Regions from separate parts of the Variovorax sp. BGA-UO-ETr-C22 genome, predicted to be linked through region 2. Evidence: riboswitches for the same ligand, from Rfam matches in the RefSeq annotation. Region 2 holds a riboswitch; the other holds the start of a gene.
What was found. Region 2 has a riboswitch for thiamine pyrophosphate ahead of thiC (phosphomethylpyrimidine synthase ThiC). Riboswitches for the same ligand answer to the same signal wherever they lie in the genome.

Region 1: linked by a shared signal. The riboswitch ahead of AC57B8_RS23575 (purine-cytosine permease family protein) and the one ahead of thiC (phosphomethylpyrimidine synthase ThiC) in region 2 are both predicted to bind thiamine pyrophosphate.

What each region holds. Positions count from the first base shown of each region.
Region 1 is NZ_JCAQPA010000011.1:784,980-788,375, forward strand. Features, by position in the region: gene thiD (bifunctional hydroxymethylpyrimidine kinase/phosphomethylpyrimidine kinase) at 1-609, shown strand, start outside; gene AC57B8_RS23575 (purine-cytosine permease family protein) at 554-1,894, opposite strand; TPP riboswitch at 1,971-2,075, opposite strand; gene AC57B8_RS23580 (MarR family winged helix-turn-helix transcriptional regulator) at 2,186-2,641, opposite strand; gene AC57B8_RS23585 (enoyl-CoA hydratase) at 2,778-3,396, shown strand, end outside.
Region 2 is NZ_JCAQPA010000010.1:1,368,618-1,372,013, reverse strand. Features, by position in the region: gene AC57B8_RS19765 (hypothetical protein) at 86-298, opposite strand; gene AC57B8_RS19760 (hypothetical protein) at 413-823, opposite strand; gene AC57B8_RS19755 (YchJ family protein) at 1,001-1,432, shown strand; TPP riboswitch at 1,460-1,565, shown strand; gene thiC (phosphomethylpyrimidine synthase ThiC) at 1,658-3,396, shown strand, end outside.

The DNA.
Region 1 (3,396 bases), on a different contig from region 2:
GCCGTCAAGCTCGGCATGCTGCACGCGCCCGAGGTGGTCGAGGTGGTGGCCTGGGCCATCGACCGCTACCAGCTGAAGAACGTGGTGCTCGACCCCGTGATGATCGCCACCAGTGGCGACCGCCTGATCGCAGCCGAAACCGTGCAGGTGCTGGTGCGCGAGCTGTTCCCGCGCGCCGTGGTGGTCACGCCCAACCTCGACGAAGCTGCCTTGCTGGTCGGCCATGCCATCGGCGGCATCGACGCGCTCGACGGCGCGGCCGACGAACTGCTCGCGCTCGGTGCCAAGGCCGTGCTGCTCAAGGGCGGCCACCTGCCGGGCGACGAGGTGGTCGACGTGCTGCTGGAGCGCAGCGGCGCGCGCAAGCGGCTCGCGTCGCAACGCATCGCCAGCCGCAACCTGCACGGCACCGGCTGCACGCTCTCGTCGGCCATCGCCGCGCACCTGGCATTGGGCCTGGCGCTGCCCGAGGCGGTCGAGCGCGCACGCGCGTACATCCTCGGCGCGATGAGCGCCGGTGCGGATGTGCTGGTCGGCGCGGGCCACGGTCCGCTCAACCACGGCTTTGCGCCAGTGCCGACCCACCGCTTGCCGCTGTCGGCCGGCTGAGCCAGGCCAGCACGAAGGTCGCCGCCAGCGTCGGCAGCGCCGATCCGAACTGCGGCGCCCATTTGGCCAGCGCGTGGTAGGCCGCGATGCCCGCGAGCCAGATCAGCGCCGCGCCCCAGTCGATGGTGCGCGTGCCGCTTGCCGACACGGCGCTTCCGCTGCCCAGCCGCCCGAGGATCACGCCGTACAGCGGAACGAACACCGAACTCAGCAGCAGCAGGAAGGGTTCGAGCGTGTGCATCGGCAGCACCAGCGCCAGGCCGATGCACAGCACCGCCAGCAGCAGGCCCCAGCGCTTCACGCTCCAGCGCGGCAGCAGGCTGTGCGTGGACACCGAGCCCGAGTACACGTCGCCATAGGCGTTGTCGAGTTCGTCGATGAGGATCAGGCCCAGCGCCACCAGGCCGCCCTGCGCCAGCAGCAGCGCCGTGACGAGGCTGGTGCCCGGCTCGGCCACGCTCACCACCATCACGCCCAGTGCGTAGCACCAGATGTTGGCGAGCGCGTAGCCGATCCAGGTGCCGCTGAACGCGCTGCCCAAACCACCGGCGGCACTGCGCTTGCCGTGGCGCGCGTAGTCGGCCACCAGCGGCAGCCACGACACCGGCATCGCGATCACCAGGTCGAGCGCGCTGAACATGCCCATGCTGCCGTTGCCCGGCCGGGCCCAGAAGGCGTCCAGGCCCTTGGCGTGCAGCCGCGTCGCGAACTGCCAGCTGAGCCACAGCAGCGACAGCACCACCAGCGGTAGGCCGAAGCGGCTCACGAAGCGGCGCACCAGCTTCACCATCGAGCCGGCCAGCAGCGCCAGCAGCACCGCGCCCCACAGCAGCGTGGTCAGCACGCCGCCCCAGGTTGTGCCCAGCGCGGCGCCGAAGGCCTGCTGCCCGATGGCCTGCGTGCCCTCGCGCATGATCACGAGTTCGAAGGTGGTCCAGCCCACCAGCTGCACGATGTTGAGCAGCACCGGCAGCCGCGCGAAGGCGCTGCCGTAGGTGGCGTGCATCAGGCCGGCGCTGGCCAGCCCGGTTTCGCAGCCCAGCCGCGCGGTCCAGGCCAACAGCCCGGCGCCGAGCAGCGAGCCGAGCACGATGGCCAGCGCCGCGTCGCGTGTGCCCACGGCCGGCACCAGGTAGGCGCCGATCTGCATCACCAGCAGCCCGACGCCGAGGCTGAACCACAGCGAGGCGTGGTCGTGCCAGCCGAAGACGCGCCGGGAGGCGGGCAGGGGCGTGAGCGCTTCGTTGCCGGGCGAAGCGGAACTGTCGTTGTCGTTGTGTGCCATCCGTTTGCTCCAGTGCAAAAGGTTTGGCAGGTGGGCGAGGCTCCAGTGGCGTGGCCGTCACGCGAGACAACGCGACAGGCCACCGGACCAGCTTCCCTGCGCGAGGATTACCTCAGTCAGGTTCAAAGGGACTTTCTCAGCCACACCGGTCGAAACCGGCGCAGCACCCCTAGCGAAATGTCATTTTAGGCGCGTGTGTCGCAGACGCACCGAAAAGTTCCTGCGCACGGAAGAATCCGGCCACAGCGGGCCTTGCACCCGCCGCACCGATGGCGTGCCGGGGCCGAGGGCCTATTCCTCGTGCTTTCCCGCGCCCTCGGCGGAAAAATTCTCGACCACCGATTCGAGCCACCGGCCGACGATTGCCATCTCTTCGTCGCTGAAACCCTGGGTCAGCCGTGCGTTCAACGCGCCGAGCCCGGCCTTTGCACGCTGTCCCGCAAGCCGTCCTTCCTCGGTCTGGTACAGGCGGAATGCGCGTCCGTCGTTCGGGTCTTGCGCGCGGGTCAGGTAGCCGGCTTTTTCGAGCCGGGCGGCAAGGCCGGACATGGCCGGTGCGCCGATGTTCAGTGCCTGCGCGACTTCTCCCGTCAGGGCGCCATCGTTGGTCGACAGGAAAAACATCGTGCCGGCCTGGGCTGCCGACAGCGCGGGCAGGGCGTCGCCGCGGGTTTCTTTCCAGCGCTGCACCGCCCGCTGGGCGACGTTCAGAAGAAACACCAGCCTGTATTTTTTTTGAGCTTTCATCGGATTCCTGTGGCCTGGGCGAAGGCGCGGCAGGTTACATCTTATCCGTATTTATTTCGTACGCGAAGCATATACTTCGCGTGCGAATTAAATGCCATCCCTCTCGCACGGTGCGAGAGGGCAACCAGGAGAACCTATGACCGAATACGTGACCGTCGAATCCACCCAGGGTGTCCTGACCCTCACGCTGGCCAGGCCGGAGAAGATGAACGCACTGACCAATGCGATGTATGGCCGTCTGGCCGATGCCATCGCAGGCGCCGAGAGCGACCCGTCCGTCCGGGCCATCGTGATGCGAGGCGAAGGTGGCATGTTCACCTCGGGCAACGACCTGGGCGAATTTGCTGCCGTGGCTGCCGGGAAGGCCGGCAACGAAGAGCGCCATGTCGCCCGCTTCCTGCGTGCGTTGGCGAGTTCGACGCGACCGGTGATTGCGGCGGTCAACGGACGCGCAGTCGGCGTGGGGACCACCTTGCTGTTGCACTGCGACTTCGTCGTGCTGGCTGAGGATGCGCTGCTGTCCACGCCGTTCGTCAACCTGGCGCTGGTTCCCGAAGCGGCGTCGAGCCTGCTGCTACCTGCCCGCATCGGCCACGTTCGTGCCTACGAGATGTTTGCGCTGGGCCTGCCGGTGTCCGCTGCGCAGGCCTTGGCCTGGGGCATCGCGAACCGGGTCGTTCCTGTGTCGGACCTGCACGGCGAGGCGCAGAAGGTTGCCGAGCTGCTCGCCAGCCGTGCCGCGGGCTCGTTGAAGC
Region 2 (3,396 bases):
CAGACAGGGAGCGCCGCACGAGCGCTTGAGGGAGTCTCAAAGCTAAAGGCCCCTTTCGGGCCGAAAGCGCCCCCTCGGCAGCCCCTCACCCAATGCTATGCTGCCGTAGCACCTCAGCTTCATCGCCAGTGATCCACCCGAACACTTTCGCGCTGGCGCCTTCAAGCCGCACCAGATAGACATTGGTGAAGTCGATCACCTTCTGCGCGCCATCGACCTTGTAGATCGCTCGCCATTCCACGCGGGCGAATCCGTGGAGTTCGTCGATCGCCGAGACGTCGAGCTTGCGCACGCTCATCCGTTGCACGCCAGTCTCGCGGTAGTGCTTGAAACCCTGCGCGGACACTTTCCTGAGTTCGTCGTCGTTCTTGCTGATGAAAGGCCACTCATGGCTGGTTGCAGACAGACAAGCCTATTGCGCGTGGACCCTAAATCCCAAGTAGAGAAAAAACGCCACAACCGCCCCGACGATGGCAAGCCCAATCGACCACGGAATGTCCATGTCACTGCGCTCGCGGCGCGAGACGCCATCCATACGGGTCAGCATCGTGCGTCGCTGGTCCGGCGTGTTGATGAGGAGCTTGACGACGCCTGCAATGCCGCAAAGAGCAACAGCGCCCCCGATGATCATCCATCCCCAGACTTCCATATTGAACGTGATGGGAAATGCACCATCGGCGGCTGCGACAAAGGGTTCGCGCCCCCGTCGCGTGACAACGATTTGTCCGGCGCGCCATGCGCTGAATCCGTGCAGAAAGGCGAAGACGCCCAAGGAGAGGGTCGCAGCGAGCAGGAAGAACAGCTTGAGGAATCGCAAAAGCATGCTTTGGTGTTCAGCTTGAAAGAACGAAACGCCAGACGACTGTAGCGACACAAGCCATTGGCGCAAGAGGCCCTGGCGCCTTTGGCCCCGGCAGGTCTTCGCAAAGCGGGCATGCCCGAAGCCCCCCACACCCCACCTTCAACCCCCGCCGCGCCAAGTGTTCCAATAGAGCCCTTCATGAGCGCCACCGACCCCACTCCCGGCCCCTGCCCCTGCGGCCGCACCGACCGTCGCGACAAGCCCATTGGCTACGCCCTGTGCTGTGGGCGCTACCTCGACGATTTCGAGAACACGCCGGCGCCCGACGCCGAATCGCTGATGCGTTCGCGCTACTCGGCCTTCGTGCTGGCGCGTGCCGACTACCTGCTCGCCACCTGGCACGCATCGAAGCGACCGGCCTCGGTCGAGTTCGAGCCGGGCGTCAAATGGCTGGGGCTGGACATCCGCTCGCGCTCGGTGCTCGATGCCGACCACGCCGAGGTCGAGTTCGTCGCCCGCCAGCGCGGCGCGACAGGCGTGGCGTTCCGCCTGCACGAGCGCAGCCGCTTCGTGCGCGAGGACGAGCGCTGGTTCTACGTCGACGGCGACCTGCACCAGCCCCCGGGTTGACGGCGGCGGGCTTCGGCCCGCACAATCGGCCCCGCTCCGGGGTGCACGCATGTGGCGTGCTGAGATGGCAAAGCTGCCGACCCGCGAACTTGATCCGGGTCATACCGGCGTAAGAAGAGCTGCACTCCCTGACTTCGGTCCGTCACTCCCTTTTTCGGTGACGGGCCTCCCGAGGTCCATCGAGCGATTGCGGAGCACCCTTTCCCTCAACAAGGAGTGCCCCCGATGAATGCCACCGACAAATTCACCTCGCTGCTGTCGCTGACGCGCGAACCCTTTCCCGCCTCGCACAAGTGCGTCATTCCGGGCAGCCGGCCCGACCTGTGCGTACCCGTGCGCGACGTGGCGCTGACCAACGGCGAAACCGTCTCCCTGTACGACACCTCGGGCCCCTACACCGACCCGAAGGTCGAGATCGACGTGCGCCGCGGCCTGCCCGACGTGCGCAGCGCCTGGGTCATCGAGCGCGGCGACACCGAAAGCTACGAAGGCCGCACGCACCACGCGCTGGACGACGGCGCCAAGAACGAAGACCGCGACGCGCAGCGCCTGGCCGAGCTGCGCGCCGGTGCCTCGGCACTGCAGCGCACGCCGCGCCGCGCCAAGTCGGGCGCCAACGTCACGCAGATGCACTACGCGCGCCGCGGCATCGTCACGCCCGAGATGGAATACGTGGCCCTGCGCGAGAACGGCAAGCGCGAGTGGATGGCCGAGTACCTGGCCAACGAGGAGCGCGCCAAGCGCGTGGCGGGCAACCCGATGGGCGCGAGCATTCCGCGCATCATCACGCCCGAGTTCGTGCGCGACGAGGTGGCCCGTGGCCGCGCGATCATTCCCGCGAACATCAACCACCCCGAGGTCGAGCCGATGGCCATCGGGCGCAACTTCAAGGTGAAGATCAACGCCAACATCGGCAACTCGGCCGTCACCTCGAGCATCGAGGAAGAGGTCGAGAAGCTGGTGTGGGCCATCCGCTGGGGCGCCGACAACGTCATGGACCTGTCGACCGGCAAGAACATCCACACCACGCGCGACTGGATCGTGCGCAACTCGCCGGTGCCCATCGGCACGGTGCCGATCTACCAGGCGCTCGAAAAGGTGGGCGGCGTGGCCGAAGACCTGACCTGGGAGATCTACCGCGACACGCTCATCGAGCAGGCGGAGCAGGGCGTTGATTACTTCACCATCCACGCGGGCCTGCGCCTGCCGTTCATCCACCTCACGGCCGACCGCATGACGGGCATCGTGTCGCGCGGCGGCTCGATCATGGCCAAGTGGTGCATCGCGCACCACAAGGAGAGCTTCCTCTACACGCACTTCGAGGACATCTGCGACATCATGAAGGCCTACGACGTGAGCTTCTCGCTCGGCGACGGCCTGCGCCCCGGCTCGGGTGCCGATGCGAACGACGAGGCGCAGTTTGCCGAGCTGCGCACGCTGGGCGAGCTCACGCAGATCGCCTGGAAGCACGACGTGCAGACCATGATCGAAGGCCCGGGCCACGTGCCGATGCACATGATCCAGGCCAACATGGACGAGCAGATCAAGCACTGCCACGAAGCGCCGTTCTACACGCTCGGCCCGCTGACCATCGACATCGCGCCGGGCTACGACCACATCTCCAGCGCCATCGGCGCCGCCATGATCGGTTGGGCCGGCACGGCGATGCTCTGCTACGTGACGCCCAAGGAGCACCTGGGCCTGCCCGACCGCGACGACGTGAAGCAGGGGATCATTGCCTACAAGATCGCCGCGCACGCGGCCGACGTGGCCAAGGGCCACCCGGGTGCGCGCTCGCGCGACGACGCGCTGAGCAAGGCACGCTTCGAGTTCCGCTGGCAAGACCAGTTCAACCTGGGCCTGGACCCCGACACGGCGCGCGAATTCCACGACGAGACGCTGCCGAAGGACTCGAGCAAGGTGGCGCACTTCTGCTCGATGTGCGGCCCCAAGTTCTGTTCGAT